3 regions of the Blastococcus colisei genome follow, and region 3 is predicted to be linked to each of the others. Evidence: riboswitches for the same ligand, from Rfam matches in the RefSeq annotation. Region 3 holds a riboswitch; each other region holds the start of a gene.
What was found. A riboswitch is a leader RNA that binds a small molecule or an ion and turns the genes downstream of it on or off. The one in region 3 is predicted to bind thiamine pyrophosphate.

Region 1 (4,801 bases), on a different contig from region 3:
GTGCCGATCATGACTTGCCAGCGCATCGAGCAGGGCCGGGGCCACCGGCACGATCTGACGGCACTGAACCGGATATCCCGCGCTCTCGGCATCCCTGCCAGCTAGTAGTCGATCGGCGGGCCGCGCTCCGCTGCTGCTCCAGGCGCTCGATGTACTCGGCCAGCGACATTCGCTGGCCGTGCACCTGCACCGCGTGTCGAGGGCTGCAGCCACCTTGTCCGCTGCGGGGCAGCGCCCGCTGCTCGGCGGGCGGCAGCGTGTCGTAGGTGGAGATGGACACCGCCATCGGTTGGGCGGTGTTGCCCACGGAGTACCGCACGACCGCTCGTTGCGGTCGGCGAACAGCAGCAGGATCTGCCCTGGTCCCGCCAGCTGCGCGAGCTAAGGATGGATCTGGGCGCGGTCAGCGCACTGAGTTTGCGACGTCGTGGGCATCGCGCGGATGCCCACGACGTCGCAGGTCTCGATGGCGGGTATGCAGAACTGGTGCCGTCGGGGTCAGGGCCGGCCGGAGCTGCCCTGCGCCTGACCGTCCGCAGAACCCTGCCGCGCGGATCCTCCGCTCGAGGGCTCGGGCGCCCCGGGGGTCTCGGGCGCCGGGGGGGCCGCAGACTGCTGGGCCGGACGCTCGGCGGCCCGGGTTTCCGGGGTCGCCGGCTGTTCGGACGGACGCTCGGCGGCCCGGGTTCCCGGGGTCGCCGGCTGCTCGGGCTGGTGGGTCTCGCGGGCGTCAGTGCTGACCTGCGCACCGTCGACACCGCCGTCCTGCGCGTCCTCCCTGACGGACGTACCGAACTGCTCCTTGGTGGGGACGTCCCCAGGACCGGGCAGGTCCTCGGGTGTGCGCCTTGTCTCGTCGGGGTGAGGCACGGTGGCCTGCTCGGGGAGAACCGGACGATCGGCTGCCTCGGGCAGGTCGAAGGGGGTGACGGATTCGATCACTTCTGCGACACCGTCCTGGATGGAAGCGGGCAGGACCCCGGCGGCTCCGGCACCGGTCACGCTGACTAGCGCAAGTCCCACGCCGGTCGCGGCCTGGGCAGCGACTCCGGCAGAGGCGAACTTGGCCGCGGCGGCGGCGAGGACGGTGAACATTGTGCGGCGTCTCCTTGTGGATGGCCCGGGGGCCGCGGCGCGCGCGGACTCCGGAGCAGTGGGGGTCGTCCCCGTCGACGGGCCGACGGGATCGGTGAGAAGACCGGTCGCCAGCAGCTCGGCCAGCTGCGGGCTGGGCCGCCCGGGACGGGCGGAGCTGTTCCGGACCGTCTCGGCGAATGCCACGAGCGGAGCGGCCTCTGCCGGGACGGGTCGTCCCACGAGGAAGCACTCGAAAGCCTCGTCGAACTGGTCGTTGGTCATCTCATCCCCGACATCGCTGGACCGGCTCATAGGGGCGCGACCTCCTGCACGAGCTCACTCCGAAGGGTGACCAGTCCTCGCCGCTGCAGCGCCTTGACCGCTGCCGCGGAGCGGCCCATCACGGAGGCGACCTGCTCGACGGACAGGTCGGCGAGGATGCGCAGCAGCAGGACCGTGCGCTGATCGGCGGGCAGGGCGGCACACATCTCTTGGACGGCGCCTGAGCCCAGCACCGCGAGTGCGTCATCCTCGGCGTCGCCGCCGACGGAGCCCCGCAGGACCTCCTCACCGCAGTCGACCAGCTCGGGTCGGCGACTCCTGCGCCGCCAGTCGTCAATCAGGCGGCGGTGCGCGATGGTGAAGACCCAGGCGCGCAGCGCGGCCTCGTCCCCCTCGAACGAGGACAGGCCGTTGAAGACCCCGATGAACGTCTCACTGGCCAGGTCATCCGGCTCCAGAGCGCCGTGCAGCCGCAGGTAGCCGGTCACGGAGGGCGCCAGCTCCCGATAGAGCACCTCCAGCGCCCAGGAGGCGCCCGCCTGCGCGGCCGCCAGCACCCCGGGGAAGGGCATCCCTACTGACATCCGGCACCTCCGGCTCGAATGGACGTCGGCTCATTCATCGGCAGCGACAGGTGCGGTCTTGAGCATGGCGGAACCGCGGGTCGCAGCCTGAGGCATCAACGATCGAGTCGGTCATCCTCCCCGGGAACGTGCCTCTTCGACGCGGCTGGCTGCTTGACTCGAGTCCGCGCCCAGCCCAGCCCGCGGAAAGTGGCGAGAAGGGCCCCCGCCGCCCTCCCGGTCCGGTCCTCCGCCGTGGACCACTGGCAGCTGTAGGTGGTCAGGTCGCGCTCGTGTGCTCGTGCGCTCGTGCGCCCGGGAGCGGGACCGGGACGCGGTCACCACGTAGCTCGCCGGCCTCCGCCGCCGTGGCGATGCTCGCGTGACAGGACTCGTCGGGGTCGTGGCGGGCCGCCCGGGGGCAAGGTCTAGGGTCCCTTTCGCCACCGCGGGAGCCCGGCGTACCGGGCTGAGAAGTCGGCTGAGACGGCCGCTGACCGCCACAACCTGATCCGGTTCGTACCGGCGTAGGGAGGGGATTCCCTTGACAGCTCCGTCCACGACCTCCACGGCCAGCCGTAAGACCTACCTGGCGGGTCCGCGTCCTGGCATGCGGGTGCCGATGCGCGAGATCGTGCTCAGCACCGGCGACTCCGTCGTCCTCTACGACACGTCGGGGCCGTACACCGATCCGACCTTCGAGGCCGACGTCCGCAGCGGACTGCCGTCGGTGCGGGCGGCATGGATCGCCGAGCGCGGCGACACCGAGGAGTACGAGGGCCGCCCGGTCCGGCCCGAGGACGACGGTCGTCGCTCCGGCGACCTGCGCAACCTCGACGCGGTGTTCGCCGCCGACGGACGCCGGCCCCTGCGGGCTCGGGACGGTGCCGCCGTGACCCAGCTCGCCCACGCCCGGCGGGGGCAGATCACCCCGGAGATGGAGTTCATCGCCGTCCGGGAGGGTGTGCCGGCCGAGCAGGTGCGAGCCGAGGTGGCCCGGGGCCGGGCCGTGATCCCGGCCAACGTGAACCATCCGGAGTCCGAGCCGATGATCATCGGCCGGGAGTTCCTCGTGAAGGTGAACGCCAACATCGGCAACTCGGCCGTGGCCTCGTCGATCGAGGAGGAGGTGGACAAGATGACCTGGGCGACCCGCTGGGGTGCCGACACCGTCATGGACCTCTCCACCGGCCGTAACATCCACAGCACCCGGGAGTGGATCCTCCGCAACTCGCCGGTGCCGATCGGCACCGTGCCGATCTACCAGGCGCTGGAGAAGGTCGGCGGCAAGGCCGAGGAGCTGTCCTGGGAGGTCTACCGGGACACGGTGATCGAGCAGTGCGAGCAGGGCGTCGACTACATAACCGTGCACGCCGGCGTGCTGCTGCGCTACGTGCCGCTCACCGCCCGGCGGAAGACCGGCATCGTCTCCCGTGGCGGGTCGATCATGGCGGCGTGGTGCCTGGCCCACCACGAGGAGAACTTCCTTTACACCCGTTTCTCGGAGCTCTGCGAGATCCTCCGGGCCTACGACGTCACCTTCTCCCTCGGCGACGGGCTCCGGCCGGGAAGCGTCGCTGACGCCAACGACGAGGCCCAGCTGGCCGAGCTGCGCACCCTCGGCGAGCTGACCACCGTGGCCTGGGAGCACGACGTCCAGGTCATGATTGAAGGCCCCGGCCACGTGCCCATGAACAAGATCAAGGAGAACGTCGACCTGCAACTCGAGCTGTGCCACGAGGCGCCGTTCTACACCCTCGGGCCCCTCACCACGGATGTCGCGCCGGGGTACGACCACATCACCTCCGCGATCGGCGCGGCCATGATCGCCTGGCACGGCACCGCGATGCTCTGCTACGTCACGCCCAAGGAGCACCTGGGCCTGCCCGACCGGGACGACGTCAAGGACGGCATGATCGCCTACAAGATCGCCGCGCACGCAGCCGACGTCGCGAAGGGGCACCCCGGCGCCCAGATGTGGGACGACGCCCTCTCCGACGCCCGCTTCGAGTTCCGCTGGGAGGACCAGTTCAACCTCGCGCTCGACCCGGACACCGCCCGGTCGATGCACGACGAGACGCTGCCGGCCGCCCCAGCCAAGACGGCGCACTTCTGCTCCATGTGCGGCCCGCATTTCTGCTCGATGCGGATCTCGCAGGACGTGCGCCGCTACGCCGAGGAGCGGGGGCTGACGTCGGAGGAGGCGATCGACGCAGGCCTCCGGGAGAAGGCGGCCGAGTTCACTGCGCACGGCGGCCGCATCCAGCTGCCTCTGGCCGAGTAGCCCCGTGACGCCGGACGAGCGGGTGTGGCCCCGGCCGGTGCCGCTCGTCGGTGATGCGACCGCGGCCTCCGAGCGGGCCGCCGACCCGACCGGCTGGGCGCTGGGGACCGAGGCCCGGGCGGGGCTGTACGAGGCGATCGGGGTCCGGCGGGACGTCCGCCGGTTCCGTCCAGACCCGCTGCCCGACGAGGTCCTGCAGCGAGTCCTCGGGGCCGCGCACGCCGCTCCGTCGGTCGGGCACAGCCAGCCCTGGCGGTTCCTCGTTGTCCGCGATCCGGAGATCCGGGACCGGGCGGCCGTCCTCACCGATCGTGAGCGGCTGCGTCAGGCCGCCGGACTCGACGCAGACGCGGCTCGTCGTCTCCTCGACCTGCAGCTCGAAGGTGTCCGAGAGGCCCCGCTCGGGATCGTCGTCTGCTGTGACCGACGCACCCCCGCCGCGGGGGTGCTGGGCCGGGCTACGTTCCCCGACGCCGACCTGTGGAGCTGCGCGGCGGCCATCCAAAACCTGTGGCTGGCCGCGCGGGCCGAGGGGCTGGGCCTCGGCTGGGTGACGCTCTTCCAGCCCGAGGACCTGGCCGAACTGTTCGGCCTG
Region 2 (4,801 bases), on a different contig from region 3:
AGGAGGTGTCCAGGGCTTCAGCCGTCGATCAGCACGAACCCCGTCGACGCCTCTCCTGCGGTGCGTCTCTCGGCTCGCGCAGGATGCGGGCATCCAGTCCCCCGGCACGGGGCACTCACCGCGACCACCTGTCGCAGCCGAGAGATTCGTCCGGTGGGCAACGGAGCTCCATGTGCACTTCGCGCGCAATGGAACGGCGCAGCGTGTGCTCGTTGTCCGGGCGGACACCGAACCGACGATGCTGACGCAGTGGTCAGTGGCGATCTGGGATGCGATCTCCAGTGATCGTTGGCGCCCGCGCCCATGCCGAGTTGGCAGGCGGGCACCGACAGTGCGCACGGGGTATCCGGGATGCTAGAGCCGCCGGAGCAGCGGCATCATGACGTCGTCGACCACCGCCACGGCCAGCTCCTGATCGACGTCCATGCCACTGATCATCCAGCGGAGCAAGAGGATCGCCGGGCCCGCCTCGGCAGCCAACGACGCTGCGCCACTCGCCACCAACTCGCCGCGATCGACGGCACGCTCGCAGACCGTTCCGAAGGCTTCCGCCCAACGCGCCATGGGACCACGTCGGAAGGCTTCCTCCAGGGCCGGTTCCTGGTTCATGACACCGATCAGCGCTCGACTGGCGCTTCCACCCGGGCCCGCCAGCACCGCGGCCAGTGCGGTCAGCAGCGCGACCATGTCATCCCGCAGGGAACCAGAGTCCGGGATCACGAGCGTCTCATCGCTAGCCGTATCGATGAGGCTCACCAGCACGTCCGCCTTGGACGACCAGCGCCGATAGATTGTCGCCTTGCTGACGCCGGCGGTTCTGGCCACCGCATCCATGGTCAGTCCGGCGTAGCCGACCTGCGCCAACACCTCCAGGACAGCAGCCTGAATCGCCCGGTCACGAGAGGGATCCAGTCGACGCCGCCGGGGTCGCGCACCCGCCGGGGGAACGCCCCAGGACAGCGAGCTCGGCTGACGCAGTGACACTGAGTGAGCCTAACGAGGGATCGTCGCGACAGACAAGATCGCTGAGGGGGAAACCCGCTGCTCGAAGACGGGGTACGCCGAACGTCCAGCGCCCTCCAGTAGAAGGAACCCCCGAGTTCCGCCTGTCATCCCTAGCCTCCCGTAGGGCAGCGCGACGCGCACGGCATCCCCCTCGTCGGGCTCTGTCGGCAGGGAAGGCGGGTGGCATGAGCGAGGTCTTCAGTTCGCAGTCACCGAGCTGTCGGCATGTCCTCAGTGCCGTGCTCGACACGTTGGCCCAACTGGGCTGCGCCGGCCTGACCGCCGATGAGATCAAGGCCCGAGCGGGCGCCGCCGGTCCGGCCCTCGGGGATTCGCCCGATCTGGAGGCCTTGGTGGTCAGCGCGCTCGAGCATGTACAGCTGTTTCCCGCGTTCGAGCCTTCGGGAGATCTCGACCGGGACTTGCACACGCTGCTGCAGCCGTGGCGAACCGCATCGAGCAGGGACGAACGTGTCGTAGCCGCAGTGCTCAGCGCCGCCATCTGGAACCCGCGCCTCGAGGTCGCGGTCCATGACGCGCTCGACCGGCCCCTGATGCATGCCGTCTCGGCGGTCGTTGCGCGCGCCGAGGGCCACGGGACGATTCCGGATTACGCTATCCAAACTCTGTGCTGGGTGCTGCGCGGGCTGCTGATCGACCGACTGCGCTCCAGGCCCCGGGCGGCGGTCGACATCGACCGCCTCGTCCACTTCCTCATCGCCGGACTGCAGATGGAAGCGGCAGTCGCCGCCCGTGGACGGTCCCAGGCCCTCGATAGATCTCTGAGAGAGCCGCCGGCGTGACCGCCGTTCAGCTGGCGCTGGTCGAGGTGGAATCCCTCCCCGAAGCCCGACGACGAGGACCTCGCCGAGGAGATCGCGCTGTCCGGCCCGGCGCGTACCCGCACCGTCGAGGAGGCGCAGCCCTCGATCGGGGCCACCATTGTGTCATCGACGAGCGCTGCCAGCTCTTCGGAAGCGGACCCGACCCCGCACGCGATGTGGGCGGCAGGAGGAAGTTGGCTCACCAGCGTGCTGGCCCGACGGGGTCTCCGCGGCGGTCGCCAGGTCGGGCCGCGCCGGGCAGCTGCACGCCTACGCCACGGACCTGCCACGCATGGAACACATGCCCGAGACGCTGAGAAGGCCGGGGGTCTCGGGCCGGCCTTCTCGCTCGCCGGGGAGCCGGGGCGCCGACCGTCGCGGACCTGCGCATCTGCTCAGGCCGGTTGTGCGCTGTGGTGGCAGAGCAGGGGGCGGCGCTCGGCGAGCGCGGATATCTCGGTAGGCTGGATGCGCGATGTGCGGGAGCTCGGAGGTACCGGGCTGAGAGGGCGGCTGACTGTGCCGCCGACCGCTGGAACCTGACCGGGTAATGCCGGCGTAGGGAGCGATTATGAGCAGGTCCGGCGCTGTCGGTGCCACCACGTCATCGGGGGATGCACCGATCACGCTGTCCCAAGCACCGCCTCGGACGCTGGGCCTGCGGGACACGGCGGGGTTGTGGGGCAGCCTGGGGGTCAGCCTGCTGTTGCCGGTGGCGGCCACCTACGTGGTCCTCGCCGACCGCCCGCTGTCGGTGACGATCGGCGCGATCGTGGTCGGTGCGGTGATCGGATCGGTGTTGCTGGGCCTGGGGGCGGCGGCCGGCGCCCGGGAGGGCGTGCCGGCGATGGTGCTGATGCGGGGGTTGCTGGGTCGGCGGACGTCGTTCCTGCCCACCGCTTTCAATCTCGTGCAGTGCGTGGGCTGGGCCGCCTTCGAGGTGTGGATCATCGCCGAGGCCGCCTCCCGGGCGCTGGATGCACCGCGCTGGCCGTTCGTCCTCGCCGCGGGCGCGCTGGCCACGCTGATGGCGCTGCGCCCGCTGGGCGCGGTGCGGGTGCTGGCGCGGTACGCGGTGTGGGCGGCGCTGGCCGCGATCGTCTACCTGTACATCCAGGTGTTGTCCGAGCCGCTGCCGGCGGTGACCGAGCGCGGGGCCGGATCGTTCTGGACGGCGGCTGACATCGTGATCGCGTTGCCGGTTTCCTGGTTTCCGCTGGCGGCGGACTACACCCGGCACGTCCGGCGGGGGCGGGACGCGTTCGTGGGCGCTGCGGCCGGCTACGGCGGCGCCGCCATGGCTCTGTTCACTCTCGGCGCGCTGGCGCTGGTCGCCTACGGGCGGGGCGGTCTGGACGTCGTGGATGCGCTGCTGGCCGTTCCGCTCGGGCTGCTGGCCGTCCTGGTGCTGCTCGTGGTGGAGGTGGACGAGGCGTTCGCCAACGTCTACTCGACGGCGGTGTCGGCGCAGAACGTGGTGGCCCGGCTGGACCGCCGGGTGCTGGCCGGGGTCGTGGGCGTGGGAGCCACCGGGCTGGCGCTGATGGCCGACCTGGTCGCCTACGAGCCGTTCCTCTTCCTGATCGGCGCGGTGTTCGTTCCGCTGGTCGGGGTCTTCGTGGTCGCCTACTGGCTGCTGCCGCGCGGCCGCTGGGATGTGTCGGACACTGCGCCGGCGCGCCCGGCCCTGCTGCTGGCGTGGGCGGCCGGTTTCGTGGCCTACCAGCTGACGCTGCCGACCTTCTTCGCCGGACCGGGTGGGGGCTGGACGGCGTGGTGGTCCGCCCGCCAGGCCGAGCTGGGCATCGACCCGGCCAACGGCTGGTCAGCCTCGCTGGTCAGCCTCGCGGTGGCCGCGGCACTGACCACGCTGATCTGTCTGCCCGGCGGCCTGTCCGCCCGCCGCCGCCGGGCCCGGTTCCCGGTCGCCCCGTCCAAGGCCCTCCGGTGACGGGCCGCCGAATGGGCGCCGCCGGCCGGACCGACTCCCCGCTACCGGTCGGCCCGGACCGTGCGGTGGAGGTTCGCCGGCGGATCGGCGGATTGCACGTGCTCACCGACGCCCGTCAGGGCAGGGACGCCCTCGGTGTCGTCTCCGCGGCGGTGGCGGCCGGCGCCCGGATCGTGCAGGTCCGGGTGAAGTTCTGCCCGGACCGGGCGCTGTACGACTTCGCCGCCCGGGTCGCGGAAGTCTGCGCGCGGCGCGGAGCGACGTGCATCGTCGACGACCGGGTCGACATTGCGCTCGCGGTCGGCGCGGCGGGCACCCACCTGGGCGCCGGCGACCTGCCGGTGGCCGCGGCGCGCTCGATCGCCGGCCCGAACCATCTGCTGGGTGGCACGGCGCGGACCGCCGCGACCGCCGCCGAGCTGGTGGCCGCCGGAGCGGACTACCTCGGGGTGGGCCCGGCCTTCGCCACCGCGACCAAGACCGGGCTGCCGGACCCGCTGGGTGTCGACGGGATCGCGGCGGTCGCGGCGGCGGTCGCCGTACCGGTGATCGCCATCGGCGGCATCACCGCCGACCGGATCCCGGCGGTGCTGGCGGCCGGCGCGTCCGGGGTGGCCGTCGTCTCCGCCGTGTCCGACGCACCCGACCCGGGAACGGTCACCCGGGCGCTGCTGGCGGCGCTGGTCGCGGCGCCGCAGAGCCGCCCGCCGCGCCCGGAACCAGGCCCGCCCCCGGCCGCCCGCGTCCCCCGGTCGGCGCCCCGGTGAACGAGATCGCCGTCGCCGGTGGCGGCCTGATCGGGCTGGCCGTGGCCTGGCGGTGCGCGCAGCGCGGGCTGTCGGTGACCGTCGTCGACGAGGCTCCCGGCACCGGGGCCTCCTTCGCCGCGGCCGGAATGCTGGCGCCGGTGACCGAGGCCGCCTACGGCGAGGAGCCGCTGCTGCGGCTGTGCCGGGCCTCGCTGCAGCGCTATCCCGGCTTCGCCGCGGAGCTGGCGCAGGCCTCCGGCGTCGAGGTGGGG
Region 3 (4,801 bases):
GCGCGAGCCCCGCCGGACCGCACCGACCAGCAGCGTGAAGGCGATACCTCCGAGCAGGCGGGCCTGGGCGACGGGATTGCGTCCGGCCTCGACGCCACGGGTGCGCCGCGCGAGCCGGACCGACTCGAACTCCGCGACCAGCAGAGGAGCCAGCCGCAGCGCGGCCAGGGCCCCGAATGCGAAGCGCGTGGACACCCGCCAGTGGATGGTGAGCGCATCGGCCAGCCGGACCGGATCGGTCGAAGCGACCAGGAGCACGCCGGGCAGCGCGAGGCCGACGACGCGCAACCCGAGCCCCACCCCGGTGACCAGGGTCGCCTCGTTCGAGAGCAGCACGTTGACCAGGCCGACGGAGCCGGCGCCCAGGACGAGCGGCCAGGTCCGCCGCCAGAGGCCGCGCAGATCGGTCAGTCCGGCCGCCGGGAGGAGGCACAGCTCGGCGGCCACCACGACGGCCGGGGTGACGACGTCCAGGCTGGTGAGGAGCACCAGCGTGACGACGGCCATCGCGCTGAGCTGGGCGACCGGGTTGATCCGGCCCAGGCGCGTGTCGGGCACCGGGCCCAGCGACAGGGACGCCGTCACAGCGCCCCCCGTTCGACTCCGGACTCGTTCCGCTCCTCGCTCGCTGTCCCCCGCAAGCGGGAGGTGCCGCCAGCCTGCGGCGATGCTCGCTCGCCCGTCGTTCTCACAGCGCGAGCCGGCCGTCGGCGAGGACTGCCACCAGGTCGGCGTCGTGGGTGACCACGGCGACGGCGCAACCGGCCGCCCGCTGCTCGGCCAGCAGCGTCACGAGCTCGCGCCAGGTGGCGGCGTCCTGTCCGAACGTCGGCTCGTCGAGGACGAGCACGCGTGGCGCGGTCGCCAGCGCCGTGGCCACCGAGAGCCGGCGCTGCTGGCCGCCGGACAGCGTGTACGGGTTGGCGTCGGCGAACGCGGTCAGTCCCAGCCGCTCGAGCAGCTCGTCGGCGGTGGCCCGTGCCGCGGCGGCGTGCTCGCCCGAGCGGAGGGGGCCCAGCGCCAGCTCGTCGCGGAGCCGCCCGGTGAGGAACTGCTGCTCCGGATGCTGGAACACGGTGCCGATGCGGCTGACCAGCTCGCCGGCCCGCCACCGATGTGGCTCGTCGTACCCGTTGCGCACGGTGCCGGTCAGCTCGTCCGACGCCGTCACCCGGCCGGTGGTGGGCGCCCGGAGCCCGGCCAGGAGGAGCGCCAGCGTGGACTTGCCCGTCCCGTTGGGGCCGGTCACCGCCAACGCCCGGCCGGCCCGGAGTGCCGTCGTCGTCGGGGGAAGCGCCGGGCCCGGGCTGCCGCGGTAGGTGAACCCGGCCGCCTGCGCGGCGAGCAGGACCGGTCCGTCCGGTGCGGCCGGCAGCTGCAGCCCGGCCGTGCGGGGGACCGGCCGCCAACCTGCCGGGTGCTCCACGACCCCACCGGGCACCACCTCGACCACCCGGTCCACCAGGGGGAGCCAGGGCTGCGCGTCGTGGTCGACGACGAGCACGGTCGCGGTGCGGTCGGCGGTCGCGCGGGCCACGGCCGACCGGACGAGCGCCGCCCCGTCCGGGTCGAGCTGGGCGGTCGGCTCGTCCAGCAGCAGCAACCCGGGACGACGGGCCAGGGCTCCGGCCAGCACCAGCCGCTGCTTCTCCCCTCCGGAGAGCGCCTGGGTGGGACGGTCGCGCCCGTGGGGAAAGCCGACCGCCGCCAGCGCCTCGTCGACCCGCGGCCAGATCCCCTCCGGTGGGAGGCCGGCGTTCTCCACTCCGAAGGCGACGTCGTCCCCGGCCCGGGTCATGACCAGCTGGCTGTCGGGGTCCTGCGCGAGCAGGCCCAGCCGGCCGCGGGCGGCGTGCGGAGCCCCGCCGTCGACGGTGAGCTCTCCGGCCACCTCGGTGCCCTCGGCGTCGAGGATGCCGGCCAGCGCGGCGAGCAGCGTCGACTTCCCCGCACCGGAGGCGCCGGTGAGCAGGATCCGCTCCCCGGGCTCGACGACGAGGTCGACGCCGGTCAGTGCCCAGGCCCGCCGCGAAGGGTGACGGACGCCCAGGCCCCGCGCGACGAGGCGCACGGGGCCGGCGTCCGCCCGGATCGGCGACGGACCACGCGTGGTGGTCACCGGGGGCGCGTCAGACGCGGGTGCGGCCCGAGGCGAAGGAGCCCAGCGCCCCGGTCCGGGCCATCGCGCGGACCAGCAGCAGGCCCACGACACCGGCCAGCAGCACGCTGGAGAGGACGGTGGCCAGCGTGTACGGGAGCGTGAACGCCCAGAGCGGGTACTCGCCGGACACCGGGTAGTACAGGCTCAGGTCCAGGATCGACGTCGACAGGCCGGCGGTCACCGCGGCGAGGATCGCCGTCCCCCAGCCGAAGGTGCGGTAGCGCGTGAGCAGGAAGCCGAGCTCGGCGCCGGCGCCCTGGACCAGGCCGTAGACCACGATGATCCCGCCGTACGGCGAGCCCAGGAGCAGGCTGACCGCGGCGGCGAGGGTCGAGGCGAAGATCGCCGCCCCCGGGCGGCGCACCATCAGCCCGGCGACGACGCCGGGCATGAGGAAGACACCGTTGAGCAGGCCCTTGATCGGCGGGAAGAAGTCCAGCGGCGTGGAGACCACCTCCGCGAACAAATTCCAGCCCCAGAAGACGACGCCGAACGCGACGCCCAGGACGGCGGTGACGACGATGTCGACGGTGCGCCAGCGGACGGGCTTCTCGTACCCGGCATCGACGGACGACGGACGGACGGCCTGATCGGCCATGACTTTCCTCCAGACTCCCTGCGCCGGCATGACCCGGATCAGGTTCGAGGGTCTGCGGTTGCCCGCACTCTCAGCGCCGTAGCGCTCCCCTGCTGCGTGTGTTCGGTTGTGCCGTCGACCATAACCCCTGCCGCGCTCACCGGTGCCGCCCCGTGGTCGCCGGTACCGCCCTGCACCGCGGTACCGGCCACTGCACGGCGGTCTCCACGGCCGACTCGGGCCCTCCTGGCCGCGCACGGCTCACCGCACTCGCCGGGCCGCCGCCACCAGTTCGCCGATCCGGCGGGCGTGGGCGCCGGCCCAGTAGACCCGGCCGCAGGCCCTGCACCGCGCGAACTCCTCGAAGCTCCGCAGCGTGCCCGGCTCCAGCCGGTGGGCGACCTCCTCCTTGGCGACCGGCTGCAGCGGCCCTCCGCAGGCGGTGCAGCGGGTCAGGGGCGCGAGGACGGGGGCGAAGCGATCCAGGACGTCGGCGAGCGGGTCGTCGGGGTCGCTGCCGCGCACCAGGGCTCCCCGGGTCAGTGCTCGGCGCATCAGCAGCCCGCGATCCTGGGTGAGCAGCGCCCGGTGCTCGGTGACCGCGCGGTCGACGAGCTCCGGGTCGTCGGCATCGTTGGACCACGCCGCGTCCAGGCCGAGCAGGCGCAGCCGGCGGGCCAGGGCGCCGAGACCGACGTCCAGCAGGAAGCCGCCGGTCGCCGATGGCTCGGGGCGGGCTCGCTCGACGACCTCGATGGAGCCACCGGGGCGGGCCCGCGCGCCGGCCGGCACGGGTTCGCCGTCCAGCCGGAGCGCGCCCACCTCGCTCAGGGGCACTCCGGCGGACTGCACGACGTGGCCGACGGTGGCGTCGGGGTCGAAGCGCAGTCGCCGCATACCAGCGTGCCGGTCCCGCCTGGGGAGCAGGAAGCGCAGCGGCACCGGGACGACGACATCGACGTCCTGCGGTCCTGACCGTTCGTCCATGGCGGGCCGCTACCCTCCTTCACCGGAATACTTGAAGCATCAAGCAACTTGGTGCACGATGACCGCGCCATCGACCGCCAGGAGCCCGCCATGCCCGTGCAGCGCCTCAACCATGCCGTCCTGTACGTGCGCGACGTCGAGCGCAGCCACGCGTTCTACCGCGACGTCCTGGGCTTCCGTGCGAAGACGGAGATCCCGGGTGCCGCAGTCTTCCTCCAGGCGGAGGGCTCGACCAACGACCACGATCTGGGCCTGTTCCAGATCGGCGCGGGCGCGGGCCCGTCGGAGGCCGGGCGCCGGACCGTGGGCCTCTACCACCTGGCGTGGGAGGTCGACACCCTCGCCGAGCTGTCCCGGATCCGCGATGCGCTGCTGCGGGCCGGTGCGCTCGTCGGCGCCTCCGACCACGTCACCACCAAGGCGCTCTACGCCCAGGACCCCGACGGCATCGAATTCGAGGTCTCGTGGCTGCTGCCGGCCGCGCTGATCACCCCCGAGGTCACCGGCGGCGCGGCGATGACCGCGCCGCTGGACCTCGAGCGGGAGATCGAGCGCTACGGCGCGCAGACCCGCGGCGGCGTGGGCGTCTCCGTCCCGGCCTGACCTGACCGCCCGAGTGAGCCTGTCGCACAAAGCGCGCCTGATTGATGATCATCCTGGGCGGCGGGAGACTGGGGTATGCCGCAGAACTTCATCCGCGGGGATGTCGATCAGGGGTTCCTGCTGCCGCCGGATGTGCGGGATTGGCTGCCCGACGGGGAGCTGGCCTGGACGGTCAAGGATGCGGTGGACTCGTTCGACCTGTCGGGGTTCAAGCGCTCGTATCGGGCCAACGGGCAGGGCGCGGCGGCGTTCGACCCGGCGCTGATGGTGGCGGTGCTGCTGTACGCGCACGCGGTCGGGGTGCGCTCGTCGCGGGCGATCGAGCGGCACTGTGTCCGCGATGTGGCGTTCCGGGTGCTGGCCGGCAATCGGGTGCCCGATCACGCCACGATCGCCCGGTTCGTCACGCGTCACCGCCAGCCGCTGCAGGAGCTGTTCGCGCAGGTGCTGCGGGTGTGTCACGAGGCCGGGAT

Region 1: it holds a riboswitch for thiamine pyrophosphate, as region 3 does, so the genes downstream of both, thiC (phosphomethylpyrimidine synthase ThiC) here and FHU33_RS24615 (ECF transporter S component) in region 3, are expected to answer to the same signal.
Region 2: it holds a riboswitch for thiamine pyrophosphate, as region 3 does, so the genes downstream of both, FHU33_RS17825 (purine-cytosine permease family protein) here and FHU33_RS24615 (ECF transporter S component) in region 3, are expected to answer to the same signal.

Annotation. Positions count from the first base shown of each region.
Region 1 covers NZ_VFQE01000001.1:3,294,042-3,298,842, reverse strand. Annotated here, with positions in the region: gene FHU33_RS15720 (helix-turn-helix domain-containing protein) at 1-105, shown strand, start outside; gene FHU33_RS15710 (hypothetical protein) at 499-1,389, opposite strand; gene FHU33_RS15705 (RNA polymerase sigma factor) at 1,386-1,943, opposite strand; TPP riboswitch at 2,361-2,473, shown strand; gene thiC (phosphomethylpyrimidine synthase ThiC) at 2,467-4,206, shown strand; gene bluB (5,6-dimethylbenzimidazole synthase) at 4,211-4,801, shown strand, end outside.
Region 2 covers NZ_VFQE01000001.1:3,743,184-3,747,984, forward strand. Annotated here, with positions in the region: gene FHU33_RS17815 (TetR/AcrR family transcriptional regulator) at 355-867, opposite strand; gene FHU33_RS17820 (TetR/AcrR family transcriptional regulator C-terminal ligand-binding domain-containing protein) at 1,191-1,808, shown strand; TPP riboswitch at 2,299-2,411, shown strand; gene FHU33_RS17825 (purine-cytosine permease family protein) at 2,401-3,780, shown strand; gene thiE (thiamine phosphate synthase) at 3,777-4,547, shown strand; gene thiO (glycine oxidase ThiO) at 4,544-4,801, shown strand, end outside.
Region 3 covers NZ_VFQE01000004.1:21,565-26,365, forward strand. Annotated here, with positions in the region: gene FHU33_RS24605 (energy-coupling factor transporter transmembrane component T family protein) at 1-585, opposite strand, end outside; gene FHU33_RS24610 (ABC transporter ATP-binding protein) at 689-2,119, opposite strand; gene FHU33_RS24615 (ECF transporter S component) at 2,130-2,759, opposite strand; TPP riboswitch at 2,757-2,860, opposite strand; gene FHU33_RS24620 (Mut7-C RNAse domain-containing protein) at 3,000-3,725, opposite strand; gene FHU33_RS24625 (VOC family protein) at 3,816-4,328, shown strand; gene FHU33_RS24630 (transposase) at 4,404-4,801, shown strand, end outside.